2 regions of the Zoogloea sp. GDB6 genome follow, and region 2 is predicted to be linked to the other one. Evidence: predicted binding sites of a transcription regulator. Region 2 holds the regulator's gene; the other holds the start of a gene.

Region 1 (15,421 bases), 1.9 Mb from region 2:
TCAACAGGCGGACCATGCTCGGGTCATCATCGACGACCAGCAGGCGTTGCACGGGATCGGCGGGTTCCGGGTTCAGTCCATCCACGACCAAGGTTCTCGTCTGGCTCATCGTCAGACATATCGTAGCGGAAGCGCGGCCAGCCGACAGTCAGGAATATCCGATGTGTCGTCCGCTGCAGCAGGCTGGCACCGGCACTAGGCGGGTTCGCCCTGCTCGGCGTCCGGCATCACGGTGACGCGCACCTCCGGTGCCTGGGCGCGGCCGCCGAGGATCACGCCGCGCAGCGGCGACACGTCCTGGAAATCGCGCCCCCAGCCGAGGGTCACATGGCGCAAGTCGGGCTGGATACCATTGGTCGGGTCATACTCGACCCAGCCGTTCTGCGGGCACCACACCGCCACCCAGGCATGCGACGCGTCGGCGCCGATCAGGCGCGGCTTGCCCGGCGGCGGATCGGTGAGCAGGTAGCCAGACATGTAGCGGGCCGGCAGGCCGATGGAGCGTAGCGCGGCGATCATCAGGTGGGCGAAGTCCTGGCAGACACCGCGCTTGCGCTGCAGCACCTCGTGTACCGGGGTATTCACCTCGGTGGCCTTGGCATCGAAGGTAAAGGTCTTGAAGATCAGCGCCATCAGTGCCTGCGCTCCGGCGAGCACGGGCACCCCGGGCTTGAAAGCTTGGCCGGCAAATGCCGCCAGCGCGGCGCTGCACGGCACCCGCGGCGAGGCGTACAGGTAGCGCAGCGCGGCAAGGGAGTCCGCATCGCGCGGCTCCGGGTGGTAGCGCAGGCTGTCGCGCACGGTCTCCCATGGCGGTGAATCCTCGGGCTCCGGCAGCTCCCGGCTCATCACCGTGACATGGCTTTCGGCGCGCACCAGCAGGCCGTCGTGGGGCGTGTCGAGGGACAGCCAGGCGACCGGGTTACCAAAGGCATCCTCGCCCTCGGTCAGGTGGGCCAGGTCCGGTTCAATGACGATGCGCCCGGATTCGCGGCTCTGCCACGGCAGCGCGCGGGGAATCAGGTGCAGCAGGTGCTGCGCCAGCGACACCGGCACGCCGCAAGGGGGGTACTCGGTTTCGTGGAGGATGGTGTAGGCGGCGGAACGGGTCATGGGGCCTTCAGGCTGCAAAGGTGGCCTGGCCGGTCTGGCCAACGTGGCTGAAGAAGCGCATCGCCAAGCGGTCGGACAGCGTGCGGCCGGCACTGCCGAGGCGGTCGAAGAGCCCCGCCAGCTGCTGGCTGGCATCGACCCGCTCGAGGGCCGGGCAGACCGCCTCCAGGCGCCCCCACGGAAAGGCGCGGATCGCCGCGAAGCTGGCCTCCAGCTCGGCCACGCCGAGGTTGACCTTCTCGTCGGCTTCGAAACGGGCCAGGTAATTGCTGGCCATGCGCACCTGGAAGGCCAGCGCATGGGGGTTGCCGTCGTCCGTCGTCAGCATGTGCAGCGCCGGCAACAGTTCGGGCTGGGCGCGGTAGCGGGTGCGGTAGGTGATGATCGAATCGCACAATTCCAGCAAGGCCTCCACCGCCAGCTCCCGCTGCAGCGGGCCGTTGATGTCGCCATAGGCACGCAGGAAGCGCGCCAGCGTACGGGCCAGGTAGTCCAGGCGCTCGACGCGGCGGCCGACGATGTGCAGGCGCCAGCCAGTGTCGCGGGTCATGTTGTCCATCGCGAAGCCGGACAGGGACACGAAGGTGGTCAGCGCGCCATCGAGGAATTCGAGCAGCGCCGATACGTCGGTGACCGTCGCACGGGCGTCCTCCAACTCTGCGGACAGGCGCTTGAGGGCGTGCCAGTGGTCGAGGGACAGGTGCTCGCGAGCCTGCGTGGCACACCACATGAGACGTTGCAGATTGGCCGCCAGGCCGCTGTCGGAGCGGCGATCGAGCACTGCGCGGAACAGATCCAGCTCAGCCTTGGCGATCGGCAGGCTGCCCACCCGGGATTCGACCAGACCGGCTCCCTCCGCCAGTTCGAGCATCATCGTCAGGGCGCCGGCACGCTCCGAGCGCCGCCCCTCCGACAGCCGTGACAAGGCCAGGCGGGCCAGACGTGCGACGGCATCGCAGCGTTCACCGTAGCGGCCGCACCAGAACAGGTTCTCGGCCAGGCGCGACGACAGGGTGCCGGTTTCCTCGATCAGGTCGCCGACGCGGATGTTGTTGTTGAGCAGGCTGAAGCTGGCCACCGGGCCGTCGGACAACACCCAGGTGTCCTTGCTGCTGCCCCCCTTCTGCATGGTCAGGATGCGCGTGTTGTCCACCCCGGCGACGCGCGCCAGCCCGCCGGGCAGCACGTTGTAGCCTTCCGGCGTGATCGCCGCGTAGACCCGCAGGCCCATCGAGCGCGTCAGCAGCTTGCGGCGCTGGCCGCCGCCCCAGGCCGGCGCACGGGACAGTTTGACCAATTCCTGGGCGACGAAGGCCGACGGTTCGGCCTCGATGCGCCGGGCCACCTCGTCGAACTGGTCTTCGGCGAGCTGGTCGCCGAAGATGACCTCGCTGCCGCCGCCCGGAAAGGTCGGCTTGATGACCAGGCTGCGCAGGTTCTCCAGCACCTCCTTGCGGGCCGGCTCCTCTCCGCACCACCAGGTGGCCACGGACGGCATGGCCAGCTCCTCGCCGAGCAGGTGGCGGCAGATGCCGGGCAGGAAGCCCGGCAGCGCCGCCGATTCGAGCAGGCCGCTGCCCAGCGCGTTGGCCACCAGCACGCGGCCGGCGCGCACCGCTCCGAGCAGACCGGGCACGCCGAGGGCCGAGTCGGCACGTAATTCCACCGGATCGCAGAAGTCGTCGTCGAGGCGGCGCAGGATCGCGTGCACACGCTTGAGGCCGGACACCGTCTTCAGGAAGACGGTGTCGTTGCGCACCGTCAGGTCCTGCCCCTCGACCAGCGGGAAGCCCATGTTGCGCGCCAGGTAGACGTGCTCGAAATAGGTTTCGTTGAAGGGCCCCGGCGTCAACAGCACCGTCAGCGGCGGCTCGCCGTCGGTCGGCGCCTGGCTCGCCAGGCTGCGCTGCAGGCCACGGAAGAAGCCCGACAGGCTGCGCACCTGCATGTCGCGGAACAGATCGGGGAAGGCCCGCGACACCAGTTGGCGGTTCTCCAGCGCGTAGCCAGCGCCGGACGGGCTCTGGGTACGGTCGGCAATGACCCACCAGCGGCCGTCCGGCGAACGGGCCAGATCGGCGGCATAGAGGTGCAGGTAGGCGCCGCCGGGCGGTTTGAGGCCGGAGCACGGCCACAGGAAGCCCTTGTGGCCGTACACCAGTTCCGGCGGCAGCAGGCCTTCGGAGAGGGTGGTCTGGGCGCCGTAAAGATCGCCGAGCAGCGCGTTGAGCAGGCGTGCCCGCTGCGTGATCGCCGCCGAGATGCCGCGCCACTCATCGGCGGGCAGGATCAGCGGCAGCAGATCCACCGACCACGGGCGGTCGGTACCGCGGGGGTCGGCATAGACGTTGTAGGTGACACCGTTCTGCTGGATGCCGCGAGAGAGCTGGGCGGCCCGCAGCTTCAGGGTGTCGGCGCTGGATTCGTCGATGTGATCGAGGAATTCCTGCCAGTGCGGGCGCACGCCTTCTTCACCGAACAGCTCGTCGTAGCTGTCGGGTCGATAGGGGTAATGGGCAAGGATGGAGCTGGACATCTCGCGAAACTAGCACACACCGACCGGACCTCCGTGCCACGGACGGCACGGAAGTTGTTGATTTTGGTAAAGCGGGCAGGCGCCAGCGTGGAGGCGAACGAATTCGCCCCCACGTTTTAATCCCCCCGCAAGAGACCGGGAAGCCTCCGTCAGCGCCGCAGATCGAGCGTGAAGGGGAACTCCCGCTCGACCGGCGAGACCTGCACCGCCGGCTCGCCCGGCGTGTGGCCCATGCGGAAGAAGCGCGCCAGGCGGCGGCTCTCCGCCTCGAAGGCGTTGATCGGGAAGGTCTCGAAGCTGCGCCCGCCCGGGTGCGACACGTGGTACTGGCAGCCGCCGAGGGAACGGCCGGTCCAGGTATCCACCAGGTCGAAAACCAGCGGCGCGTGGGACGGGATGGTCGGATGCAGGCAGGACGGCGGCTGCCAGGCCCGGTAGCGCACGCCGGCGACGTGCTCGCCGACGGTGCCGGTGGGCTGCAGCGGGATCGTGCGGCCATTGACCGCCAGCAGGAAGCGGTCGTCGGACATGCCGGTCGCCTTGACCTGCAGGCGCTCGACGGACGAATCGACGAAGCGCACGGTGCCGCCGATGGCCCCTTCCTCACCCATCACATGCCAGGGCTCGAGGGCACTGTGCAGTTCGACCTGGATGCCGCGCACCGCGAAATCGCCGATCTTCGGGAAACGGAACTCCATGTGCGGCGCGAACCATTCCGGCTTGAAGTCCAGGCCATGGCCCTGCATGTCTTCCATCACATCGTTGAAATCCTGCTGCACGAAGTGCGGCAGCAGGAAGCGGTCATGCAGCTCGGTGCCCCAGCGCACCAGACGCTCCGGCGCATAGGGCTTGTCCCAGAAGCGGGCCAGCAGGCCGCGCAGCAGCAGTTGCTGGGCCAGCGACATGCGCGCATGGGGCGGCATTTCGAAGGCGCGCAGTTCGAGCAGGCCGAGGCGGCCGGTGGGGCCGTCCGGCGAGTAGAGCTTGTCGATGCAGAACTCGGAACGGTGGGTGTTGCCGGTCACGTCGATCAGCAGGTTGCGCAGCAGGCGGTCGATCAGCCACGGCGGCACGTCCTCGCCGGCCTTCGGGAACTGGCGGAAGGCGGTCTCGATTTCATACACCGAGTCGTTGCGCGCCTCGTCGATGCGCGGCGCCTGGCTGGTCGGGCCGATGAACAGGCCGGAGAACAGGTAGGACAGGCTCGGGTGGTTGTGCCAGTAGGAGATCAGGCTGCGCAGCAGGTCCGGCCGGCGCAGGAAGGGCGAGTCGGACGGCGTGGCGCCGCCGAGCACGAAGTGGTTGCCGCCGCCGGTGCCGGTGTGGCGGCCGTCCACCATGAACTTCTCGGTGGTCAGGCGCGAATAGTGGGCTGCCTCGTAGAGGTGAGTGGTGCGGTCCACCAGCTCTTCCCAGTTGCGCGACGGGTGGATATTCACCTCGATGACGCCGGGATCGGGGGTGATGCGGAAGTGGGTCAGGCGCGGGTCGGACGGCGGCTCGTAGCCCTCGATGACCACCGGCGTGCCGAGGGCCTCGGCGGTCGCCTCGATGGCGGCGACCAGCTCCAGGTATTTCTCGAGGCTGGACAGCGGCGGCATGAAGATGTGCATCGTGCCGTTGCGCGGCTCGGCGCACATGGCGGTGCGGACGATCCAGTCGGCGGACTTGAACGGCTCCGGCTGGCGGTCGGTGGGGCTCAGCTTCTCGGCGTCGCGGGCCGCCTTCAGGGCAGCGGCGGCGCGCGCCGCGGCGGACGAGCCGAAGCCGGCCTCGCCGTCCTTCAGCGCGTTGAGCACCGCGGTCTGGCCGCCCGGCAGCTGGCGGCGGATCGCGCTGTACTCGGGCAGCGGCGGGAAGACCTGGTGGTGGTCGGGCGGATTGACGTAGGGGTAGTCGCCCTTGGCCACCCACGGCTGGGAATCCAGCGGCAGGCGGTAACCCAGCGGCGAGTCGCCGGGGATCAGGTAGCAGCGCTCGTCGCGCAGGAACCACGGCCCGGTCTGCCAGTCGCCGGTGTAGCTGTTGAGGCTGACCGGCAGCACGTAGCCGACCGGGTTGGGCAGGCCATGTTCATAGACGCGGCGGATGCGGTCGCGCTCCAGCGGATCGTCGAGGCGAGCGTCGAAGGGATCGACGTTGCCCGGCAGGCGGCGCTCCCGCCACAGGTAGTAGAAGGCGTCCTCGAAGGCCGGGAAGACCCGCAGCGGGTCCAGCGCCAGCCGCTCGGCGATGCCGGCCAGGAAGGCGTTGGCCTGGGCGGCGTCCACCTCGCCCGGCGCGGAGGCGTCGGCGATCAGGTCCGGGTTGGTCCAGATCGGCTCGCCATCCTTGCGCCAGAAGCAGGTCAGCGACCAGCGCGGCAACTGCTCGCCCGGATACCACTTGCCCTGGCCGAAGTGGGCCAGGCCGTTGGGGCCGTATTTCTCGCGCAGGCGATGGTAGAGGTCTTCGGCGCGGACACGCTTGGTCGGGCCCATCGCCTCGGTGTTCCACTCGGCGCCGTCCGGGTCGTCGATGGACACGAAGGTCGGCTCGCCGCCCATCGTCAGGCGCATGTCGTTGGCGTCGAGGTCGGCGTCGATGCGGTGGCCGAGGGCCTCGATCTCGGCCCATTGCTCCTCGGTGTAGGGCTTGGTGACCCGCGGCGCCTCGAACACGCGGGTGACCTCCATGCGGTGCTCGAACTCGCACTCGCATTCGTCGATGAGGCCGGAGATCGGCGCTGCCGACGACGGATCGGGGGACGCGGCCAGCGGAATGTGGCCTTCGCCGGCGAACAGGCCGGAGGTCGGGTCGAGGCCGACCCAGCCGGCGCCCGGCAGGTAGACCTCGGTCCACGCGTGCAGGTCGGTGAAATCCACCTCGGTGCCGGACGGGCCGTCGAGGGATTTGACGTCGGCCTTCAGCTGGATCAGGTAGCCCGACACGAAGCGTGCCGCCAGGCCCAGGTGGCGCAACAGCTGGACCAGCAGCCAGGCCGAGTCGCGGCACGAGCCGGTGCGCTTGGCGAGCGTTTCTTGCGGCGTCTGCACGCCCGGCTCCATGCGGATCACGTAGCCGATGTGTTGCTGCAGGTCGGCGTTGAGCTTGACCAGGAAGTCCACCACCCGGGTCTTGTCGCGGGAGATGCCGTCCAGGTACGTCTTGAATTCGGGCGTGAGCTCTTCCTTCAGGCGGTACGGGGCCAGCTCGTGGCTAAGGGCGCCGGCATATTCGAACGGGAAGTTCTCGGCCTCGGGCTCCAGGAAGAAGTCGAAGGGGTTGATCACCGACATCTCGGCAACCAGGTCCACCTCCACGCTGAACTCGGTGACCTTCTCCGGGAAGACCAGGCGCGCCAGGTAGTTGGACTGCGGATCCTGCTGCCAGTTGATGAAATGGGGCTTGGGCAGCACACGCAGGGAGTAGGACAGGATGCGCGTACGGCTGTGGGGGGCGGGCCGCAGACGGACGACTTGCGGGCCGAGATTGATCGGCCGGTCGTACTTGTAGGAGGTCAGGTGATTCAGAGCGACATGGATGGTCACGGGATACTCCGTTCTTGGGGCGCGGTTTGCAGACTAGTTGCCTGACTTAGCAAGCTTCACGCCAAGCGGTTTACGCCGCTCTTGTTGCGTGGATGTTGCGATCCTGCATCAAACCAAGGCTTTTGGAGTATCGAAACGGGGATGGGACGTGCCGACCCGGCGATAGCCCGCCGTGCACGCACCAGAATGGACACCGGGATATGCACCAATAATGTGCATATCCCGGTTAGAAGGTAGCGGAAGCTTACGGCGCTAGGCCACGACGGCGCTGCCGGCCTCCGCCATGGCGGCGTCGAACCAGGCCAGCTTGCCGGCCAGGCTAACCACCTCGCCGACGATCAGCAGCGCCGGCGGGCGGATGCCGACCAACGTGGCCTTGTCCGGCAGGGTTTCGAGGGTAGCCGTGACGATGCGCTGGCGCGGCGTGGTGCCGTTCTCGACCAGCGCCGCCGGTGTCTGCGGGGAACGGCCATGGGCGATCAGCGCCGCGCAGTGGGACAACAGCATGCCGACCCCCATGTAGATCACCGCGGTCTGATGCGGTCGCGCCAACGCCGTCCAGTCCAGCGCCGACTCGCCGGCGCGGCGGTGGCCGGTGGCGAACACCACCGACTGGGCGTAATCCCGGTGGGTCAGCGGAATGCCGGCGTAGGCCGCCACGCCGCAGGCGGCGGTGACGCCCGGCACCACCTCGAAGGGGATGCCGGCGGCCAGCAGTTCTTCCAGTTCCTCGCCGCCGCGCCCGAAGATGAAGGGGTCGCCGCCCTTCAGGCGGACCACCCGGCGGCCGTCGCGGGCCAGCTCGACGAGCAGGCGGTTGATGTCCTCCTGCGGCAAGGTGTGATGGCCGGCCTCCTTGCCGACGTAGATGCGCTCCGCATCGGGCCGGGCGAAATCCAGCACGCCGTCGCCGACCAAGTGGTCGACCACCAGCGCGTCGGCCTCGCCGATCAACCGCGCGGCGCGCAGCGTCAGCAGTTCGGGGTCGCCCGGCCCGGCCCCGACCAGCGCCACCCGCCCCGCCGGGCGGATGCCGCTGGCAAGCGGCTTGAAGGTCTCGGCCGGGGCGCTGCCGCGGCCACCGACGAGCTGATCGAGAAAGGCACGCAGGGTGCCGGCGGCAGGCAGGCCGAAGCTGGCGGTGGCGGACGGAGGCATGGCGGAACTCCCGGAATCATGACGGCCGCAATCTATCAGCCGGCCACCTTTTTCGAACTTGACCCGAGTCAAGGAAGGGGAATAGCCCGGAAGCGCACTCTTCGCCGCAAGCGGGATAGGCCGCTCGTTGGGTTCATAAAGGGAGATGCACGATGAGTATGTGGAAAACCGGAGCGATTGCCGTGGCCTTGCTGCCGCTGGCCCTGTCGCACGCCTTCGCGGAAGAGCCGAAGACATCGACGAACGATCCCGCCGCCAAGTACCAGGCGGCTGGATCGCCGCTGGCCAACGTGGAGATGTACCAGGATATCAACCCGAAAGCGCCGCCGATGACCAAGGCGGAGTTCGACAAGGCGCGCCAGATCTACTTCGAACGCTGCGCCGGCTGTCACGGCGTGCTGCGCAAGGGCGCCACCGGCAAGCCGCTGACACCGGACAAGACGCTGGCCTCGGGCACCGACTACCTGAAGGTCTTCATCAAGTACGGCTCTCCCGCCGGCATGCCCAACTGGGGCACCTCCGGTGAATTCGACGACGACACCGTCGACCTGATGGCCCGCTACGTCCAGCAGACGCCTCCGCAGCCGCCGGAATACGGCCTGAAGGAAATGAAGGCGACCTGGAAGGTCATCATTCCGCCTGAGCAGCGGCCGAAGAAGAAGATGAACAACTACAACATCGAGAACATCTTCTCGACCACCCTGCGCGACGCGGGTGAGATTGCGCTCATCGATGGTGACACCAAGAAGATCATCAACGTCATCAAGACCGGCTACGCGGTGCATATCTCCCGCGTGTCCGCCTCCGGCCGCTACCTGTTCGTGATCGGTCGCGACGCCAAGATCAACATGATCGATCTGTGGATGGAGAAGCCCGACAACGTCGCCGAGATCCGCACCGGTCTCGAGGCTCGTTCGGTCGAGACCTCCAAGTTCAAGGGCTACGAAGACAAGCTGGCCATCGCCGGCTCCTACTGGCCGCCCCAGTACGTGATCATGAACGGCGATACCCTCGAGCCGCTGAAGATCATGGCCACCCGCGGCATGACCGTCGGCGATCAGGAATACCACCCCGAGCCGCGCGTCGCCTCCATCGTGGCGTCCCACTTCAAGCCCGAGTTCCTGGTCAACGTGAAGGAAACCGGCAAGACCCTGCTGGTCAACTACACCGACCTCAACGCCGTCTCCACCAAGGAGATCCCGGTCGCCAAGTACCTGCATGACGGCGGTCTGGACAGCAGCAAGCGCTACTTCATGGTGGCCGCCAACCAGTCCAACAAGATCGGCGCGATCGACATGAAGGACGGCAAGCTGGCCGGCCTCATCGACGTGGGCAAGATCCCGCACCCGGGCCGCGGCGCCAACTTCATCCATCCGAAGTACGGCCCGGTGTGGTCCACCGGCCACCTGGGCGACGACAGCATCGCGCTGATCGGCACCGACCCGGCCAAGCACCCGCAGTACGCCTGGAAGATGGTCGAATCGCTGAAGGGCCCGGGCGGAGGCGCGCTGTTCATCAAGAGCCACCCGAAGTCCAAGCACCTGTATTCCGACGCACCGCTGAACCCGGATCCGAAGATCTCCCAGTCCATCGTGGTGTATGACGTCAACAACCTCGCCGCTGGCTACAAGACGCTGCCGATCGGCGAATGGGCCGGCCTGAAGGACGACGGCGCCAAGCGCGTGGTTCAGCCCGAGTACAACAAGGCGGGCGACGAAGTGTGGTTCTCGGTGTGGAGCGCCAAGAACAAGGAATCGGCGATCGTCGTCGTGGATGACAAGACCCTGCAACTGAAGACCGTCATCAAGGATCCGCGCATCATCACGCCGACCGGCCACTTCAACCTCTACAACACGCAGCACGACATCTACTGAGCATCGTGAGCAGCCGCCCCCGGATCTTCCGGGTGGCGGCACCTTCGCCAAGGAGACAAGAAATGAACAAACGCTTCCTGCTGCTCGCCCTGCTGGCCACCGCCGCCAGCGGCAGCGCCTTCGCCGACCCGGCCGCCGTCGCTCAGAAGGCCGGCTGCCTGGCCTGCCATTCGATGGACAAGAAACTGGTCGGCCCGGCCTTCAAGGACGTCGCCGCCAAATACAAGGGCCAGGGCGACGCCATCGCCAAGCTGACCGACAAGGTCCGCAAGGGCGGTTCCGGCAACTGGGGCCAGATCCCGATGCCGCCCAACCCGGCCGAAAAGATCAGCGACGCCGAACTGAAGGACGTGCTGGGCTGGGTCCTGAAGGGCTGAGCAGTCTCGTAACCAGGGGATGGGGTGACTTGAGGGGGCGCATTCATGCGCCCCCTCAATCATTTTCCTTCCTGCCCCTGATCCTCGCTCGACCATACCAGGCGCCCATGGCAGGCTTCGTCGAGGCGGGCCACCAGTTCGGCCGCCGCATCCACCGGCAGGCTGAAGGCGAAGTCCACCTGCTCCCCGTGGTTCACCCCCAGCAGCACCGCTCCGGCGCCGTCCAGCGCCCGCCGCACCAGGCCCTCCTGCGCATAGGGCACCGCACAACGCAGCGATGTGCTGCGCACGATGGCCACCTTCTCCGCCACCAGCAACGCCTGCGCCACGCTGTCCGTATAGGCCCGCACCAGGCCGCCAGCCCCGAGCTTGACGCCACCGTAGTAGCGCACCACCGTCGCCAGCACGCCTTCCAGGTCCTGGTGGCGCAGCACGTCGAGCATCGGCCGCCCGGCCGTGCCGCTCGGCTCACCGTCGTCCACCGCCGCCGACTGTCCGCCCGCCAGCAACGCCCAGCACACGTGGGCGGCGCCCGGATGGGCCGCCTTCAGCGCCACCACCACGCGCTGGGCCTCGGCGCGGTCGGCCATCGGCTGCACGCAGCCGAGGAAGCGGCTCTTCTTGATCAGCAGTTCGCTGTGAGCAGCAGCGGCGAGGGTCTGGGGCATCGGACGACGGGCAAGCGGCGGGACGGGGTGCAAGGATAAGGCCAAGCGCCGGCGAGCGCCCACCGGCCCGGCCTTCTTGATGCCCATCAATGACCCTGCTGACGCGTCAACCTACTGTGAGGGCGTCGTCAAAAGGAGTTCTGCGATGGACCGCTCGTTGTTGATCCACGTGGCCGTGCTGCTCGGCCTGACCGCCCTGGCGGTGAGCGCCGCCCCCGCCGCCGAGCCGGCACCGACGCCGGAGCGCCAGCAGACGCTGGTGCACATGGTCCGCCAGGACTGCGGCTCCTGCCACGGCATGCGCCTGGCTGGCGGCCTCGGCCCGGCCCTGTTGCCGGAACGCCTCGCCGAACTGCCCGACGAAGCCCTCGTTGCCACCATCCTGAACGGCCGCCCCGGTACCGCGATGCCCGGCTGGAACCGCTTCATGGACGAAGCAGAGGCCAGCTGGATCGTCGCCCGCCTGAAGGAAGGCTTCCCGAGCCTGCAATGACCATGCGCCTCCTCACCTCCCTCAGCACCCTCGCCGCCGCCCTTGCCCTGAGCGCCTGCGCCAGCGCGCCCACCGAGCTGCGCGGCACCGGCGATCTCGGCGTGGTCATCGAACGCGCCGCCGGCCGCGTACAGATCGTCGAACACAGCCACGACAGCAGCCTCGGCAGCGTGGACGGCCTCGGCGACCTGTCCCACGCCCACGTCGTCTTCTCCCGCGACGGCCGCTACGCCTACGTGTTCGGCCGCGACGGCGGACTGACCAAGGTGGACCTGCTGACCCGCCGCATCGCCAAGCGCATCATCCAGGCCGGCAATTCCATCGGCGGCTCGGTGTCCCAGGACGGCCGCCTGATCGTCGCCCAGAACTACGAGCCGGGCGGCATCAAGGCCTTCGACGCCGACACGCTGGAACTGCTCGCCGAGGTCCCCGCCGAATACGCGCCGGGCAAGTTCTCCCGCGTCGTCGGGTTGGCCGACGTGCCGGGCCAGCGCTTCGCCTACGCCCTGTTCGATGCCAACGAGATCTGGGTCAGCGACTTCAGCGACCCGCGCAAGCCGGTCACCGCCCGCTACCCGGCCGGCAAGCAGCCCTACGACGGCCTGGTCACGCCGGACGGGCGCTACTTCCTGGCCGGCCTGTTCGGCGAGGACGGCATCTCCCTGCTCGACCTGTGGCACCCGGAAGCCGGCAGCCGCAAGATCCTGTCCGGCTACGGCCGCGGCGAGGAGAAGCTGCCGGTCTTCAAGATGCCGCACCTGCGCGGCTGGTCGCTGGCCGCCGGGCAGGCCTGGCTGCCAGCCGTCGGCCACCACGAGGTGCTGGTCGCCGACGCCCGCAGCTGGCAGGAGACGGCGCGCATCCCGGTCAAGGGCCAGCCGGTGTTCGTGATGGCGCGCCCGGATGGCCGCCAGGTGTGGGTGAACTTCGCCTTCCCCGACAACGAGTGGGTGCAGGTCATCGACACCATCGAAAAGCGCGTGATCCACACCTTCAGCCCCGGCAAGGCCGTGCTGCACCTGGAATTCACGCCACGCGGCGAGGAAGTGTGGCTGTCCTCGCGGGACAGCAACCGGGTCACGGTGGTGGACACCGCCAGCTTCGCGGTGCGCAAGGAACTGCCGGCCGACGCGCCGTCGGGCATTTTCTTCACGTCCCGCGCCCAGCGCATCGGCTTTTGACCCGGAGCCTGGCCATGATCACCGCCGACCCGCGTGACTTCCAGCTCCTCAACGACTTCCAGCGCGGCTTCCCGCTCACACCCGAGCCCTGGGCGCGGGTCGGCGCGCAGGTCGGCTGCTGCGCCGACGAAGCCATGGCGCGCCTGGCCGGCCTGCGCAACGCCGGCAAGATCAGCCGGGTCGGCGCGGTGTTCGCGCCGCGCCGCCTCGGCGCCAGCACCCTCGCCGCAATGGCCGTGCCGGTCGACGAACTGCCCCGCGTGGCGCGCATCGTCAGCGCCTTCGCCGGCGTCAATCACAACTACCGGCGCGAACACCGCTACAACCTGTGGTTCGTCGCCAGCGCCCACGACGAGGCCGCGCTGGCCGCGCTGCTCGCCGAAATGGGCGCCGCCACCGGCTGCCCGCCAATCGCCCTGCCGCTGCTCGAGGAATTCCACATCGACCTGGGTTTCGACCTGGCCAGTGGCCGACGCACCCGCCATGCCGCATCGACCGGCCCGCGTCAGCCGCTGAGCGATGCCGACTGGCGCCTGGTGGACGCCCTGCACGACGGCCTGCCGTGGGTCGCCCGGCCGTTCCGCGCCCTTGGCCACGCCGCCGGCCTCGGCGAAGACGCCGTGCTCGCCACGCTTGAACGCTGGCTCGCCGACGGTACGCTGCGCCGCTTCGGCGTCGTCGTGCGGCACCGGGAACTGGGCTGGCAAGCCAACGCGATGTGCGTGTGGGCGGTGCCGGAGGCGCAGGTCAGCGCCCTCGGCCAGGCCCTCGCCGGCCAGGACGGGGTCAGCCTGTGCTACCGTCGGCACACCGCCTCCGACTGGCCCTACAACCTGTTCTGCATGATCCACGGTCAATCCCGCCCCGCTGTCGAAGCGCGCCGTGCCGAGCTGGCCGATGCCGTCGGCCTGGCCGCCTTCCCGCACGCGGTGCTGTTCTCCACCGACTGCTACAAGCAGTGCGGCGCCCGCTACCAAGCGCCGCAAGGGCTCGCCGCCGCATGAACGCCCCTTCGAGCGCCCCATCCCGCCGCCCGCCACCGGCCGTCCTCGACGAGCTCGACCGGCGCATCATCAACGCGCTGCAGGGCGGTTTTCCGATCAGCGACGAGCCCTACCGGGAAGTCGCCACACAACTCGGCACCACCGAGACCGACCTCCTCGCCCGCCTGCAGCGCCTGCTCGACGCCCGCGTGCTGACCCGCTTCGGGCCGATGTTCCAGATCGAGCGCCTCGGCGGGCGCTTCGTGCTGGCCGCGCTGGCCGTGCCGGAAGAACGCTTCGACGAGGTCGCCGCGGCGGTCAATGCGCTGCCCGAGGTGGCCCACAACTACCGGCGCGAGCACCGCCTCAACATGTGGTTCGTGCTCGCCACCGAGACGCCGGACGGCATCGCCGCCGCCACGGCGCGCATCGAGGCCGCCACCGGCCTGCCGGTGTTCGCCTTTCCCAAGCTGCGGGAGTTCTTCGTGGACATGAGGCTGAAGGCATGAGCACTACCCTGCCGCCGGACGATTTCGAGCGCCGCCTGATCATCGCCACCCAGGCCGGCCTGCCGCTGGTGCCCCGCCCCTACGACGCGCTGGCCGAACAGCTCGGCGTCGACGCGGCGCTGGTCAGGACGCGCCTCGCCGCCATGCTGCAGGGCGGACGCATCCGCCGCATCGGCGCGGTACCCAACCACTACGCCCTCGGCTACACCGCCAACGGCATGTCGGTGTGGGACGTGGACGACGCCCGCATCGGCGAACTCGGCGAAGCGGTCGGCCGCCTCGACTTCGTGACCCACTGCTACGAGCGCCCGCGGGCGCTGCCCGACTGGCCCTACAACCTGTTCGCGATGGTGCACGGGCGCGACCGGGACACGGTGCTGGCCCACGTGGAGGAAATCGCCACGCTGCTCGGCACCACCTGCCGCGCCCGCGACGTGCTGTTCTCCAGCGCCATCCTCAAGAAGACCGGCCTGCGCATCGGCGGCGACGGCTGAGCCGGCTGGCCGCGCAGGCGTAGCTTCAAGCCCGCACCGGCAGGCCCGCCATCCAGGCAAACCTTCCCGCAAACCGGCGGCCGGGCCGGTATCTCCTGAAGCCAGCCCCGGCGCTTGCGCCCCCAAGGCCGTGCCCGACCACCGTCAGGGCTGGCGCACTTTCGCGCCGACCCGCGCGAGCATCGCCCCGCAGGGGTTGTCGCCGCTGCCGGTGTCGCCGATCTGCACGAGGGGCAGCAGGGCCAGCGGCGGCAGCACCAGGCCGAGGCCCACGCTGGCCGCGATGCGGCCGCCCAGCGGCAGCACCTCCGGCGTCACCGACGGCGCGGCAAAGCTGCCCTCCACCTTCAGCGGCCCGCGCAGGGCCAGCAGGCTGCCGTCCTTGCCGGCGGCACGCAGGTGCAGGTCGAGGGCCTCGTCGCGCAGGCTGATTGTGCCCTCGCCGCGGATCAGCATGCGCTGGCTGTCCATCAGCAGGCTCTGGGTCTTCAGTACGCCGGCCTGG
Region 2 (15,421 bases):
TTGGCGTCCCGGTGGGCGACGATGTTGGCGGCCAACGTGGCGTTGAGGCCGGAGATGCGGGTCAGCAGCGCGACGGAGGCCATGTTTACGTCCACGCCGACGGCGTTCACGCAGTCCTCGACCACCGAATCCAGCGCGCGGGCCAGGCGGGTCTGATTGACGTCGTGCTGGTACTGGCCGACGCCGATGGACTTGGGATCGATCTTGACCAGCTCGGCCAGCGGATCCTGCAGGCGACGGGCGATGGAGACGGCGCCGCGCAGGCTGACGTCCAGGTCGGGGAATTCCTTGGCGGCCAGTTCGGAGGCCGAGTACACCGAGGCACCGGCTTCCGAGACGACGATCTTGGTCATGTGCAGCTCGGGGCGCAGCTTGATCAGATCGGCGGCGAGCTTGTCGGTCTCGCGGCTGGCGGTGCCGTTGCCGATGGCGATCAGCGACACATTGTGCTTCTCGCACAGCTTCGACAGCGTGTGCAGGCTGCCGTCCCAGTCGCGGCGCGGCTCGTGGGGGTAGATGGTGGCGGTGTCGAGGAGTTTGCCGGTCTGGTCGACGATGGCCACCTTGACGCCGGTGCGCAGGCCAGGGTCGAGGCCCAGCGTGGCGCGGGCGCCGGCGGGGGCGGCGAGCAGCAGGTCCTTCAGGTTGCGGCCGAAGACGCGGATGGCTTCCTCTTCCGCCTGTTCGCGCAGCTGGCCGAGCAGTTCGAGTTCCAGGTGCAGGGAGATCTTGACGCTCCACGCCCAGCGCACCGTTTCGCGCAGCCAGGCGTCGGCGGCGCGGCCCTGGTCCTTGACGCCGAAGTGGCCGGCGATGCGCCCTTCGCAGGGGTTGGGGCCGGGCGTGCTGCCGTCGGTGGGATCGGAGTCGAGGGCCAGCTGCAGGCGCAGGAAGCCTTCGTTGCGGCCGCGGAACAGTGCCAGCGCCCGGTGGGACGGCACGGTGCCGATGGCCTCACGGAAGTCGAACCAGTCGCGGAACTTCGCGGCGGCCGGGTCGTTCTCCTTGTCGGCGATCACCGTCGAGGCGACGACGCCGTGGTCCTGCAGGTATTCGCGCAGCTTGCCGATCAGTTCGGCGTCTTCGGCGAAGCGTTCCATCAGGATCTGGCGGGCGCCGTCGAGCACCGACTTGGTGTCGGCAAAGCCGGCTTCGGCATTGAAATAGGCGGCGGCCTCGGTTTCCGGTACCAGGGTCGGGTCGGCCAGCAGTGCATTGGCGAGGGGTTCGATGCCGGCTTCGCGGGCGATCTGGGCCTTGGTGCGGCGCTTCTGCTTGTAGGGCAGGTAGAGGTCTTCGAGGCGCTGCTTGGTTTCGGCGTTCTCGATGGCTTCACGCAGGGCGGGATCGAGCTTGCCCTGTTCGTCGATGCTGGCGATCACCGCGGCGCGGCGGTCTTCCAGTTCGCGCAGGTAGCCGAGGCGCTCTTCGAGGTTGCGCAGTTGGGTATCGTCCAGGCCGCCGGTCACTTCTTTACGGTAGCGGGCCACGAAGGGCACGGTGGCGCCTTCGTCGAGAAGCTGCACGGCAGCAAAAACCTGACGGGGCTGTACACCTAGTTCGGCGGCAATGCGTTGTTCGATCGGCAGAAGCATGGACGGGGGAAGGCCTCAAAAAGGGCGCATGGTGCAGAAAGGCAGCCGCGCCTGCAAGTCCGTAGCCGGTGGAGTTTCCGGTAAAATCTCACGATTATCCATGTCGCGCAGACTGCCGTTTTCGCGTACATCCAGTCGGGGAGCCCCTTGGGGCGGCCCGACACAGCAGCAGGAGAGCACACCGCATGAATCCCAAGATTGCCGCGCTGACACTGGCGCTGGGCCTGATGATGGCCGGAGGCGAAGCCTCTGCCGCCCATCACCAGGCCAAGGCCGGTGCTCACAAGGCAGCTCCGGCGTCCAAGCCGGAGGCCAAAAAGACAGCCAAGGCCGGAAAGTCTTCCGAGTCCAAGGCCAGCGCATCCAAAAAGACTTCTTCGGCCAAGTCCGCCTCGGGCAAGGCTGTCAAGACCGAAACGCCACGCCATGCCGTGAAGGCCGGCAAGGCCGGTCGCCATGACAAAGCCGCGGTTGCTGAGAAAGGCGGCAAGGCGGGCAAGGGAAAGGGCAAGGCCGAGCGTAATGACCGCCGCCATCACGGCAAGGCGGCCCGGGAGGAGCGGACGCCGCAGGTCGCTGCTCCCCTTTCGCCGGATGCCAAAGCGGCTGCCAAGGCTGCCGCGCTTAAGACCGTCGAGTCCCGCGTCGAGCCGCCGAAGCCGCCTAGCCGCAGCCATGGCCGCGCCATCGGGCGGGAGGCCTATGCTCCGATGACGGGCCGCGAAGCGCTGGGGCGTGAGGCCTTCACGCCGAATTCGGCGCCGCTGCCGCCGGCGGAGCGCCGTGCGGCGATTCCGGTGCCGCCGCCAGCCGTGGCCGGCGGGCGTCAGACCATGGTGATTCCGCCGCCGGTGATCAGTGCGCCGTCGGCTCCGGCAGTCCAGGCCGTGGTGCCGCAAGCCCACGCCGTTCGAGCTCCGTCGGCGGTCTCGACGGCCGGCATGTCGGCGGCTGAAGCCGCTGCCGCGGCGGCTGCGGCGGTCAATGCGCAGTCCGCTCCTGAACCGGCTCCCGCCCCGGCTCCGCGTCCGGCGGCCACGTCGCCAGCGCCCGTAAGCACGCCGCTCGCTCCGGCGCCGGGTGCCTCTGCGTCGTCCGGCAATGTACCGCTGGCTGTGACGACGCCGACGCCCTCACGCCCGGCGCGTGGGGCTTCGCGGGCTTATGCGATGGACGGTGCGACCTTCTACCAGGGGGGCCGCAAGATCCGGGTTCAGGGTCTGGACTCACATGAGCCGGGCATGACGTCCGAGCATGCCACGCAGCGCCTGCAACGGGCGCTGGATGCGGGCAGCGTGACGGTGGAGCCGGTGGAGATGGATGGTTCCGGCCATACCGTCGCCATCGTCCGCGTGAATGGCCGCAACGTGGCCGACACGGTGCGTGCAGCCAACTGAGCGTCCCCAGGGCTGGGCGTTGCCCGGCCCATCCCGTGGGGGCAAGGAAACCGGGGGCTGCCCGATGTTTCCTTGAGGTTGTTTCTTACATGGCGATGAGGGTCTGCCGGCCCCACCAGTTGGCGCCGGCAGCCAGCTCCACGGGTTCCTTCACAGCGGCGGCTTCGACGCACAGCATGCGGCGGAAGCCGTCGGCAGGCATGTCGGCGAGAGCCGCGCACTTTTCCTCCCACGGATTCCAGATCACCACATCGGGAAAGTTCTCGGTGTGGATGCCCATCGCCCGGTGATTCTCCCGTACCAGCAGCGTACGCGGCGCGCCGTGATACACGCGGTCGACTTCGCTGTCGATGGCGAGGCCGACGCCGGTTTCCTTCTTGATCCGGTCGCCGTCGGCGCTGTCCCGGTATTCCAGCCCGCGCAGGCCGTCGACGCTGAGGGCCTCCACTTCGCGCACCTTCAGGTAGGTGTGCAGGGCGGCGGTGAAGCTGAACGGCGTGTCGCCGGTGTTCTCTACTTCCAGTTCCATGTCGAGGCGGTCGCCGCCAATGGAGATGCTCATCTCGGTGGCGAAGGCGTGGGGCCACAGGGCGCGGGTGGCGTCGTCGTCGCTGAGGCGCAGCGTGGCGACGGCGAAGTCCTTGCCGGCGCGGGTGCTGGCGACTTCCCAGAGACGATTGCGGGCAAAGCCGTGCTTGGGCAGGGGGCCGAGGCCGGCGAACTGGGGGAAGCACACCGGCACGCCGCCGCGGATGGCGGTGGCGCCGTCAAAAACCGCCTTGGGGCTGAGGTAGAGACGGTCTTCGCCGCCGGCGGGTGTCCAGGACAGCACATGGGCGCCGAACAGGGAGATCAGGGCGACAGCGCCGTCCGGCGTCTGCAGCTTGAGCACGGGCTGGCCGTGCAATTCGGCGGTTTCGATCTGGTCGGTCATCTTTCGCGGGCCGGCCCCATCAGGCCGGCGCTTGAGTGTTACAGAGGGCGCGATGATAACGCGACGACTTCCTGATGGCGGAAGCAGTCGGTGGTGTGGTCGTTGACCATGCCGGCGGCCTGCATGAAGGCGTAGCAGATGGTTGTGCCGACGAAGCGGAAGCCGCGCTTCTTGAGCGCCTTGCTGAGCTGGTCGGACAGCGGCGTGCTGGCCTGGGCGTCGGCAAGGCTGCGCAGGCTGTTGTGGATCGGCTGGCCGTCCACGAAGCGCCACAGCCAGGCGTCGAAGCTGCCGAACTCGGCCTGGATTTCCAGGAACGCGCGGGCGTTGTCGATGGTGGAGGCGACCTTCAGGCGGTTGCGGACGATGCCCGGGTTGGCGAGGAGGGCGGCCTGGTCGGCTTCGGTGAAGTGGGCCACGACGGCCGGGTCGAAGCCGGCGAAGGCCTGGCGGTAGTTCTCGCGCTTGCGCAGCACGGTGATCCACGATAGCCCGGCCTGGGCGCCTTCGAGGGTCAGGAGCTCGAACAGGGCGCGGTCGTCGTGCAGCGGCACGCCCCATTCCTCGTCGTGGTAGGCCTGGTACAGGGGGTCGTCCCCGCACCAGGCGCAGCGGACGGGTTGGTTGGTGTTGTTCATCCTCAGCCCTGCAGGGTCAGGATGCCGTGCTTGACGGTGTTGTCTTCCGGGTCGTTGGTCAGCACGAAGCCCAGGCTGGCGACGAATTTCAGCATGCGTTCATTGTTCGACAGGAAGATCCCGGTCATCGCGTGCAGGCCGCGGTTGCGCGCGGTTTCGATCAGCACGCCCATCAGGCGCCGGGCGAGGCCGCGGTGCTGCCAGTCCTCGGCGACGACGATCGCAAATTCACAGGTTTCGCCATCCGGATTGACCGCGTACCGGGTCACGCCGATTTCCACTTCGACGCCGTCTTCCTCGATGGTGGCGACGAAGGCCATTTCCCGGTCGTAGTCGATCTGCGTGAGGCGGGCGACCATCGCCGGCGGCATCTCGCGCAGGGTGTTCATGAAGCGCAGGTACTTGGTCTCCGGTGACAGCTTGCGCACGAACTCGATTTCCAGATCCGCATCTTCGGGCTTGATCGGCCGCACGGTGATCTCGCCCTCCGGCATCGAGATCTTGGTGATCAGGTGCGACGGATAGGGGTGGATCGCCATGTGGTCGTAGCGGTCGGCGGTGGGGGCGATGTTGTCCACCACGATGCGCGCGTCGACGGCGACGGCGCCGTGCTCGTCCACGATCAGCGGGTTGATGTCCATCACGCGGATCCACGGCAGTTCGCAGACCATTTCGGAGATGCGCAGCAGCACGAACTCCAGCGACTCCATATTGATCGGCGGCATGTTGCGGTATTCGCCAAGCAGCGTGGAGACGCGGGTGGACTTGATCAGATCCTTGACCAGGTAATTGTTGAGTGGCGGCAGGGCTACCGCGCGGTCGGCCTGGATCTCGACGTGGGCGCCGCCTTCGCCGAAGGTGATCACCGGCCCGAAGATCGGGTCGCGGAAGGCGCCGACCATCAGCTCGCGGCCGTAGGGCTTGATGACCATCGGTTCGATGGCAACCCCGTTGATGATGGCGTCGGGGCGCTTGCGCTTCACTTCCTCAAGGATCTCCTGGTAGGCGGAGCGCACGGCGGCGAGGCCGCTGAGGTTGAGGCGCACGCCGCCGGTGTCGGCCTTGTGGGTGATCGACGGGGAGTCGATCTTCATGGCGACCGGCAGGCCCAGTTCTTCGGCCAGCACCATTGCCTCGGTGGCGGAGCGGGCGACGACAGTCTGCGCGATAGGGATCCGGAAGGCAGCCAGCAGGGCCTTGGACTCCATCTCGTTGAGGTTCTTGCGGCGTTCGGACAGGGCCGTTTCGATGACCAGGCGGGCGCTTTCCACCGACGGCGGGTTGAGGTCGGAGGACAGGGAGCTCGGCGTCTGAACCAGCAGTTTCTGGTTGCGGTAGTAGGCCGAGATGTGGCCGAACAGCTCGACCGCCGGTTCCGGCGTTCGGAAGGTGGGAATGCCGGCTGTCTCGAACAGCTTGCGCCCCTCACGGACTTGCTCCTCGCCCATCCAGCAGGTGAACACCGGTTTGTCGGCAGCCCGTTCGATCTCGATGACCTTTTGCGCGACTTCGGTGGGGCGGGCCATGGCCTGGGGGGTCAGGATGGTCAGCACGCCTTCCACGTTCTCGTCGGCCAGCACGATGTCGAGAGTCTTGCTGTAACGCTCCGGGTCGGCGTCACCGATGATGTCCACCGGATTGCAGTGGGACCAGTTGGCCGGCAGGATTTCGTTGAGCTTGGCAATCGTGCCATCGGACAGCGTGGCCAGCGGGATGCGCAGGTCGGCGGCGCGGTCGGCGGCCATCACGCCGGGGCCACCGCCGTTGGTGATCACGGCCAGGCGGTTGCCGCGCGGGCGGAAGTGGGAGAACAGCGCGTTGGCGGCGGCGAACAACTGGCCCATGTTGTACAGGCGGATCACGCCGGCGCGGCGCAGGGCGGCGTCGAACACCGCGTCCTCGCCGACCGTGGCGCCGGAGTGCAGCAGCGCGGCGTGGGAGCCGGCCGGGTGGCGACCGACCTTGATCAGCAGCACCGGCTTGACGCGGGCAGCGGCGCGCAGCGCACTGACGAAGCGGCGCGCGTCCTTGATGCCTTCTACATATAGGAAGATGCTCTCGGTGCGGGCGTCCGAAACCATGAATTCGAGGACCTCACCGAAGTCGATGTTGACCGAGGTGCCGAGGGATACGACGGACGAGAAGCCGACGTTGTTGGGCCGCGCCCAGTCGAGAATCGCTGAACAGAGTGCGCCGGACTGGGAGATCAGGCCGATCGACCCCTTGATGGCGCCGCCGTGGGCGAAGCTGGCGTTGAGGCCGAGTTCGGGGCGCAGCACGCCCAGACAGTTGGGGCCGAGCAGGCGGATGCGGTGGCGGCGGGCGTTTTCGACCGTGTTCTTCTCGAGCATGCGGCCACGCGGCCCGGCGTCGGAGAAGCCTGACGGCAGCACCACCACGGATTTGCAGCCGGCGCGCCCACAGGCGTCGACGATGGCCGGCACGCGGTCGGCCTTGGTGGTGATGACGGCCAGGTCGAGGCGCTGGGGGATGTCCTCGACGCTCTTGTAACAGGGGACGCCCAGCACTTGGTCGTACTTGGGATTGACGGTGAACAGCTTGCCCTTGAAGCCGGCCTCCAGCATGTTGCGGACGAGGATGTTGCCGAGGGACAGCTCTCTTTCGCTGGCGCCGATGATGGCCACGGAGCGGGGCTCGAAGAGGGGCGTGAGGTAGTGCTGTTCGTTCATGATGGGTACTCGGGTGAGTGCGAATCGTGCGGCTATTGGGTTGCCGTTGCCACGGGGCTTCGGGGCGTCTGGGGCCGGGCCGGATTTTACCCTGCGAGGGGGATCCTGGTATTGGTAATCCTACTGATTTATTGCGTTGCACAACGAAAGCTGTGATCTAGGTCAATTTGTGTGAATTCAATTTGTTGCGCGCATGCAACGCTTACCCGGAAGGCATGCGTTCGGGTGGGCGCGCGAGGAGGTGATGCATCGTGACCTGAAGCGTCCCGCAGGCACGAATTTCGTCGAACATGAAAATTCGTGCCAATTTTATTTGACGAGCTTTCGATTGGTGTGTAATATTCGCGGCTCTCGGGGTGTAGCGCAGTCCGGTAGCGCGCTTGCTTTGGGAGCAAGATGTCGGGAGTTCGAATCTCTCCACCCCGACCAAAGCTTGACCCGGGTGCCCACGGCGAACTGCCCGTAGCTCAACTGGATAGAGCACCGGCCTTCTAAGCCGGGGGTTACAGGTTCGATTCCTGTCGGGCAGGCTCTTTAAAAGGTTCTAGATCGGCGATTTCGATCGGCGGTCATCAGTGGCGGCATTAGCTCAGTTGGTAGAGCACTGGATTGTGATTCCAGGTGTCACCGGTTCGAAACCGGTATGTCGCCCCAAGTACAAGAAAACCCGCTGATTCGTCAGCGGGTTTTCTCGTTTACGGCACCGGCGGCGTGACGTTGGGGTGGTGCCGTCTTTTCCGCATCGAATGGCTCAAGCCGATTGCATCTTCGCCGTTAATCAGCCACCACTGTTTGCCTGCTCCAGAGAGTCCACATGAATGCGCCAGAACCGAATTTTCACGGGATTGCTCCGCGGACCGGCGAGCTTGCCCGTATCGTCCGGGTCAATGAGGAGATCAAGGCCATCGTGGCGACGGCCTTTCGCATCAATCTGATGGCCCTCAATGCGATCTTTCTCGCCAAGCGGGCGGGTAATGCGGCGCTCGGATTCGGTGTGCTGTCCAACGAGTTGCGGCGCTTCGCCCAGGATTTGACCCGCCACATGGCATCCCTGAGGGAAATGACTTCCGGCTCGGTCGGGAGTGTCACCGGTGTCGTGCAGCAGCAGCGCATTGCAGCGATTCTGGCGGAGGCCTTGAGGCTCAGCGGTGAGGGCGTGCCGGGTGCGCGGGAGGCTCGCAGGCGTGGCGCCACGCGGCTTGCTGAACAGCAGGTGCGCCTGCGTTCCCTCGATCTGCGTTTGCGCGCGGCGGTCGAGGAAACCCAGCAATTGGTCGAACTGGGCGGTGTGCTGGCTCGTTCGGCGAAGATCGAGGCGGCCTATGGCGGCAGCTTCAGTGCGGCATTGATGCAGGTCTCGACGGATTTTGCCGAGGTGATCGCGCAGATCAAGCGATCCCTCGAAGTTCTCGGCAAGGAACGCCTCGTAAAGGATTAGGAAACCCATGAAACAGGCCCATTGCATCTACCAAGACGAGGAACATCGCTGGCTGGCGATCGCGCGGGATACCACCAAGCCTGGTTACATCATCGATACTAATGAATATGTGGTCGTTCACGGGGAGGAGGCCCTGCTGTGCGATCCGGGTGGGATCGAGATCTTTCCGTCGGTATTCTCCGCGTTGTCGGCGGAGTGCGATCCGACACGCCTGGCGGGTATCTTCGCGTCCCATCAGGATCCGGACATCATTTCCTCGCTGGCCTTGTGGCTGGAGTTCAAGCCCGACCTGAAGTGCTATACGAGTTGGTTGTGGCAGAGTTTTCTGCCCCATTTCGGCGGGCAGGATTCGACCTTCGTGCCGATCCCCGATTCGGGCATGACGATCCGTCTCGATGGTCTTGAGCTGCAGGCGATTCCGGCCCATTACCTGCACTCGTCGGGCAATTTCCATCTGTACGATCCAAAGGCCAAGATCCTGTTCTCGGGCGATGTCGGTGCAGCTCTGTTGCCGGCGGATCATAACGAGCTGTATGTGCAGGACTTCTCCCGCCACATCCGCCATGCGGAAGGTTTTCACAAGCGCTGGATGGGCTCGGACCGGGCCAAGCGCGACTGGTGCGAGCGCGTCTCCCGCCTGGAGATCGACATGCTGGTGCCGCAGCATGGGGCCATTTACCAGGGGGCGGACGTGCAGCGATTCATTAACTGGTTCGCTGCACTGGAAGTGGGCGTGCTGCGCAGCTAAAGTGTCGCGGCCCCGTTCTTGCGGGGCCCGCCGGCAGCCCGGAGCTTTGCCGCGGAACGATGGAGGCGCGGCATGTATCTGGCTCTCAAGCATTTCCACATCACCTGCGTGGTGCTCAGCGGTTGCGGCTTCGCATTGCGGGGCTGGTGGTCGTTCAGCGGCTCGCCGCTATTGCGGGCGCGTCTGACCCGGGTGCTGCCCCATGTCGTCGATTCCTGCCTGCTGGGTAGTGCGCTCGGCCTGGCCTGGATGTCTGCCCAATACCCCTTTGTGCATGCCTGGTTGACGGCCAAGGTGCTGGGCTTGCTCGTCTATATCGGGCTGGGGAGTGTTGCGCTGAAGGCGGCGCGACCGCGTGCGCAACGCGCCGCGGCCTACGTGGGCGCGCTGGCGACGCTGTCGTGGATCGTGTCGGTGGCGGTCAGCAAGGATCCGCTCGGCTGGCTGGCCTGGCTGTGAGGCCGGGTGCCGGCGGTGCTCAGGCGGCGTGGTGGTTGAGCAGGCGCTTCAGGCCCGGCGTGTCGAGAATGCGGATGTGCTTCTGCTGGACGGCGACCAGGCCTTCTTCCTGGAAGCGGGAGAAGGCGCGGGATACCGTCTCGAGCTTGAGGCCCAGGTAGGAGCCGATCTCGTCGCGGGTCATGCGCAGGTGGAATTCCGACGGCGAGAAGCCCCGTGCAGTGAAGCGCTGGGACATGTTCAGCAGAAAGGCCGCCAGCCGCTCTTCTGCGCGCATCGAGCCGAGCAGCATCATCACGCCGTGGTCGCGGACGATCTCGCGGCTCATGATCTTGTGGAACTGGTGCTGCAGGCTCTCTACTTCCCGTGACAGCTCTTCGAGCCGGTTGAAGGGGATTACGCAGACTTCGCTGTCTTCCAATGCGATGGCGTTGCAGGAATGGTGCTCGGTGCTGATGCCGTCTAGGCCCAAGACTTCGCCGGTCATCTGGAAGCCGGTCACCTGGTCGCGGCCGTCCTCAAGGATCACGTCGGTCTTGAACGAGCCGGCGCGGATTGCGTAGATCGCCTCGAAGTTGTCGCCGGAGCGGTAGAGGTGCTGCTGCCGCTTGATCTTGCGGCGGCTGCCGACGAGCTCGTCGAGCTGGTCGATCTCATTGGGGTCGAGGCCGAAGGGAAGACACAATTCCCGCAGGTTGCACTGGGAACACGCGACCTTGATGTCCACGACCGTCACCGGAATCACCGATTTCATCTGCACGCGCAATCACCTGAACTGGATGGTTTTACCAACGTTTGGAGCCCTTTGATCCACGTCAATACTGTTTTGGATCGATTCTGCGATTGTTCAGCGCAACCAACAGAAGTGCACCATGAACACGACACAAAAAGACCTGATATTCGATCCCGAGCTCATTCGCAAGTTTGATGTGAATGGCCCGAGGTATACGTCGTACCCGACCGCTGACCGCTTCGTCGAGGCGTTCAACTCCGATGCCCTGGAGCACTGGCTCGGGAGGCGCACTGTCGGCGGAATCGGCAAACCGCTCTCATTATACTTCCACATCCCCTTCTGCAATACGATCTGCTACTACTGCGCGTGCAACAAGATCATCACCAAGGATCACGGTCGCTCCGCCAAGTATCTGGATTATCTCGAAAAGGAAGTGGACATGCAGGCGGCCAAGCTCGACGGGCCGCGGGAAGTGCTGCAATTGCACCTGGGCGGCGGCACGCCGACCTTCCTGTCCCACGACGAACTGCGCCGCCTGATGGGCATGGTCCGCAAGCACTTCACGCTGGTGCCGGACGGTGAGTATTCCATCGAGGTGGACCCGCGCAAGGTGGACGAAGCCACCGTTGCGTTGCTGGCCGAGCTCGGCTTCAACCGCATGAGCGTCGGCATTCAGGATTTCAATCCGGACGTGCAGAAGGCGGTCAACCGCGTCCAGAGCGAGGAAGAAACCAAGCTGGTGATCGACGCGGCGCGGGCCCATGGCTTCAAGTCGGTCAGCGTGGACCTGATCTACGGCCTGCCCAAGCAGAACGTGATCAGCTTCAACCGCACCCTCGAGCAGATTCTGGCGCTGTCGCCGGATCGCCTGTCGATCTACAACTACGCGCACCTGCCGAGCTTGTTCAAGCCCCAGCGCCGCATCATCGACGCGCAGCTGCCGTCCGGCGAGACCAAGCTGCAGATCCTGCAGCTGGCGATCCGCCGCCTGACCGAGGCGGGCTACGTGTATATCGGCATGGACCACTTCGCCAAGCCGGACGACGAGCTGACCACGGCTCAGCGCCAGGGGCGCCTGCACCGCAACTTCCAGGGTTACTCCACCTACGCGGAGTGCGATCTGCTGGCCTTCGGCGTGTCGGCGATCGGCAAGGTCGGCCCGACCTACGCGCAGAACGTGAAGACCCTCGACGAGTACTACGACATCATCGACACTGGCCGCCTGCCGGTGCTGCGCGGCATCGAGCTGACGCCGGACGACCTGCTGCGGCGGGCGATCATCCAGGCGCTGATGTGCCACTTCGAGCTGTCCATAGAGTCCATCGAGATTGCTCACTTGATCGACTTCAACAAGTATTTCGCCGCAGAACTCGCCGACTTGCGCGAGATGGAGAAGGGCGGCTTGCTGAAGATCGACAAGCAGTGGATCACCGTGCTGCCGGCCGGCCGCATGCTGGTGCGGGCGATTGCGATGGTCTTTGACAAGTACCTGCGCGCCGACCGGGAGCGCACCCGTTACTCGAAGGTGATCTGAACTTCCGGCCGGCTGGCCGCTCCGAGGTGGGCGGGCTAGAATGCCGGGCCAAGTGTTGGAACGCGCCCCGTGTTGCCCACGGGGCGTTTTTGTTTGTCCAGGTTGAATCTCCATGCCCGAAACCGGCTATTTCGCAGTCTTCCTCATCGGCTTGCTCGGCGGCACCCACTGTGTCGGCATGTGCGGCGGCATCGTCAGCGCGCTGACCGTGCAGTTGCCCGGCCAGCGGCGCAGTGACTGGCCCCTGCACCTGGCCTACAACGTCGGGCGGATCAGCAGCTATACGCTGGCCGGTGCGGCGATGGGGGCGATCGGTACGGTCGGGCTGCTGTTCAACAACATCCTGCCGATCCAGCTGGTTCTGTACGTGGCCGCCAACCTGATGCTGGTGGCGCTTGGGCTCTACCTGACCGGTTTCACGCGGGCCTTGTCTGGTGTCGAGCAACTCGGCCACAAGCTGTGGGCGCGCATCCAGCCGCTGACCCGGCGCTTCCTGCCGGCGCGCAGCGTGAGCCAGGCCCTTCCCCTTGGCCTGCTGTGGGGTTTTTTGCCCTGTGGCCTGGTCTATAGCGTGCTGGCGACGGCGCTGGTGACCGGCTCGGCGGAGCGCGGTGCGGGGTTGATGCTGGCTTTCGGCCTTGGCACGCTGCCCAACCTGTTGCTCGCTGGCATGCTGCTCAAGCGGCTGCGCGATGTGGTGCGGAACCGGGCGGTGCGCACGGGGTCTGGATTGGTGGTGCTGGCCTTCGGCGTGTATGGGCTGGTGACGACGCCTACCCTCGGCAGCAATCTGTGGAATGGCGTGGTCTGCCATTTCTGAGTCTTTTTCTGGAAGGCGGAGCGAATCATGAAAATCCTGCTGGCCGTAGATGATTCTCCGGTTGCCCAGCGCGTCGTCGATCAGGTGATCGCGCTGGCGGACCAACTGAAGAGCGTGCCGGATGTGCATGTGCTGTACGTGCATCCGCCGATTCCCATCGAATTTGCGACCCGCCATGTGGCCCGCGAAGCCCTGGATGCCTATTACCGCGACGAAGGCGAGGGCGTGCTCAAGGCGCCGATGGCCCGCCTGAAGGCGGCGGGGTTGCCGGTGACGCCGCATATCCTCGTGGGTCAGCCGGCAGATGTGGTGCTCCATCAGGCGACCGTGCTGGAGTGCGCTTACCTGTGCCTCGGTCGGCACGGCCGAGGCGTGGTGGCGGATCTGTTCGTCGGCTCGGTGGCGACGCGGGTGCTGCAGCGGGCCACGCTGCCCGTGCTGCTGGTGGGCTGAGGGAGGCAGGCCATGGGGAACGAGTCCGGTATGCGTTATGACCTGCCGGTCTCCGGAATGAGCTGCGCGGCCTGCGCGACGCGGCTCGAAAAGGTACTCAACCGATTGCCCGGTATCAGCGCCGAGGTCAATTTCGGCACTGGCAAGGCGCGGTTGGCCGCCGGGCCCGATGGAGCCGGTGCTCCGGACATTTTGGCGGCGATCCGCAAGGCCGGTTTCGATGTGGCGCCGCAGACGCTGCAGTTGAGCCTGTCCGGCATGAGCTGTGCCGCCTGCGCGGCGCGTATCGAGAAGGTCGTCAATCGCCTGCCCGGCGTGGAGGGCAGCGTCAATTTCGCCGCAGAAACCGCGCGCGTCCGCTATGTGCCGGGGCTCTCCGAGCCGGCAGCCATCATCGCGGCGATCCACAAGGCCGGCTTCACTGCGACCCCCGTTATCGCCCGCGACCGCGAGGCCGACAAGCAGCGCAAGGAGGCCGAGTTCCGCGCCGAGCTGCGGCTGTTCTGGATCTCGGCACTGCTTAGCGCGCCTTTCCTGGTCCAGATGATCGGCATGCTTTCCGGTGGGCTGGACGCCTCGGCCCACCACGCGGAGTGGCTGCCACGCTGGCTGCAGGGCTTGCTGGCGACGCCGGTGCAGTTCTGGATCGGGCGACGTTTCTACAAGGGCGCGTGGTCATCCCTGCGCGGCGGCGGCGCCAACATGGACGTGCTGGTGGCGCTGGGTACCAGCGTCGCGTACTTCTTCAGCCTGATTGTGGTGATGTTCGACCGCCATGATCTGCATGTTTATTTCGAGGCCTCGGCCAGCATCATCACGCTGGTGCTGCTCGGCAAGCTGCTGGAAGCGCGGGCACGGGCGCGCACGTCGGCGGCCATCGAGGCGCTGCTGCGCCTGCAGCCGCCTACCGCCTGGGTCGAGCAGGATGGCGCGCTGCAGGAGGTTCCGGTTGAGCGCGTCATGGCGGGCATGGTCTTCGTGCTGCGTGCCGGCGATTCGGTGCCGGTGGATGGTGAGGTGCTGAGCGGCGAGTCGTCTGCCGATGAGGCGATGCTGACCGGCGAGAGTGTGCCGGTGCCCAAGAAGGCCGGCGACAAGGTCTTCGCGGCGACGGTCAATGGCGATGGCGTGCTGCGCTGTCGGGCCACCGGCGTCGGCACCGAGACGCTGCTCGCCGGTATCGTGCGTCTCGTCGAGCAGGCCCAGGGCGGCAAGCCGGCGGTGCAGAAGCTGGCCGACCGCATCGCCGCGATCTTTGTGCCGACGGTGGTGGCGATTGCCACGCTGACCTTTGTGGCGTGGTGGTGGTTGGGCGGCGAGCTGGCGCCGGCCCTCGTCAATGCGGTGGCGGTGCTGGTGATTGCCTGCCCCTGCGCGCTGGGCCTGGCGACGCCGACCGCGGTGATGGTCGGGACCGGGCAGGGCGCCCGTGCCGGCATCCTGGTGCGCAACGCCGAGGCGCTGGAGCTGGCCGAGAAGATTGCCGTGCTGGCGGTGGACAAGACCGGAACGCTGACCGAGGGACGCCCGGCAGTGCTGGATGTTCGCCCGCTGGAAGGCGTGGCGGCGAACGACTTGCTGGCTGTCGCGGCGGCGGTCGAGCAGGCTAGCCACCATCCGCTGGCGAAAGCCATCGTCGATGCGGCGCAGGCCGCCGGCCTGCAGTGGAGCCTGGCCGATGCGGTACGGACGAGTGGCGGCAAGGGTGTCAGCGGTCGTGTCGATGGGCGCGAAGTATGGATCGGCTCGCCGGACTTCCTGGCCGGGCAGGGGGCAGAGCTGCCGGCCAAGGTGCTGCAGCCCCTGCTCGATGCGGCCTTGACGCCGGTGTGTGTGGCCGTCGATGGGCGGCCGTGGGGCGCACTGGGCCTCGCCGATCCGCTGCGTGCCGGTTCCAAGGCTGCGGTGGCGCGCCTGCAGGCGCTCGGCGTGCGGGTCGTGATGCTGACCGGCGATCATCCGGCGGTGGCAGCGCGCATCGC

Evidence for each region. Region 2 encodes FNR, which switches genes on or off when oxygen is low (the NO sensors DNR and NnrR bind a similar motif). Its sites were predicted from a motif close to TTGANCTAGNTCAA; they were not measured.
Region 1: a site for FNR is predicted at 8,396-8,409, ahead of cobA (uroporphyrinogen-III C-methyltransferase). Genes of this name have one in related genera too.

Annotation. Positions count from the first base shown of each region.
Region 1 is NZ_CM161497.1:5,113,807-5,129,227, forward strand. Features, by position in the region: gene AC1PQG_RS23280 (diguanylate cyclase domain-containing protein) at 1-109, opposite strand, end outside; gene AC1PQG_RS23285 (transglutaminase family protein) at 196-1,113, opposite strand; gene AC1PQG_RS23290 (circularly permuted type 2 ATP-grasp protein) at 1,121-3,649, opposite strand; gene AC1PQG_RS23295 (transglutaminase family protein) at 3,799-7,179, opposite strand; gene cobA (uroporphyrinogen-III C-methyltransferase) at 7,432-8,337, opposite strand; gene AC1PQG_RS23305 (cytochrome D1 domain-containing protein) at 8,490-10,211, shown strand; gene AC1PQG_RS23310 (c-type cytochrome) at 10,274-10,588, shown strand; gene AC1PQG_RS23315 (IMPACT family protein) at 10,648-11,256, opposite strand; gene AC1PQG_RS23320 (c-type cytochrome) at 11,402-11,749, shown strand; gene AC1PQG_RS23325 (cytochrome D1 domain-containing protein) at 11,752-12,930, shown strand; gene ahbB (siroheme decarboxylase subunit beta) at 12,945-13,934, shown strand; gene AC1PQG_RS23335 (Lrp/AsnC family transcriptional regulator) at 13,931-14,422, shown strand; gene ahbB (siroheme decarboxylase subunit beta) at 14,419-14,916, shown strand; gene AC1PQG_RS23345 (AsmA family protein) at 15,061-15,421, opposite strand, start outside.
Region 2 is NZ_CM161497.1:1,231,905-1,247,325, forward strand. Features, by position in the region: gene AC1PQG_RS05640 (Tex family protein) at 1-1,595, opposite strand, end outside; gene AC1PQG_RS05645 (hypothetical protein) at 1,781-2,992, shown strand; gene AC1PQG_RS05650 (D-hexose-6-phosphate mutarotase) at 3,078-3,926, opposite strand; gene AC1PQG_RS05655 (DNA-3-methyladenine glycosylase I) at 3,965-4,564, opposite strand; gene AC1PQG_RS05660 (bifunctional acetate--CoA ligase family protein/GNAT family N-acetyltransferase) at 4,567-7,254, opposite strand; tRNA gene AC1PQG_RS05665 (tRNA-Pro) at 7,607-7,683, shown strand; tRNA gene AC1PQG_RS05670 (tRNA-Arg) at 7,711-7,784, shown strand; tRNA gene AC1PQG_RS05675 (tRNA-His) at 7,833-7,908, shown strand; gene AC1PQG_RS05680 (chemotaxis protein) at 8,069-8,692, shown strand; gene AC1PQG_RS05685 (oxygen-binding di-iron domain-containing protein) at 8,700-9,440, shown strand; gene AC1PQG_RS05690 (SirB2 family protein) at 9,513-9,899, shown strand; gene fnr (fumarate/nitrate reduction transcriptional regulator Fnr) at 9,919-10,653, opposite strand; gene hemN (oxygen-independent coproporphyrinogen III oxidase) at 10,772-12,166, shown strand; gene AC1PQG_RS05705 (sulfite exporter TauE/SafE family protein) at 12,279-12,986, shown strand; gene AC1PQG_RS05710 (universal stress protein) at 13,014-13,439, shown strand; gene AC1PQG_RS05715 (heavy metal translocating P-type ATPase) at 13,452-15,421, shown strand, end outside.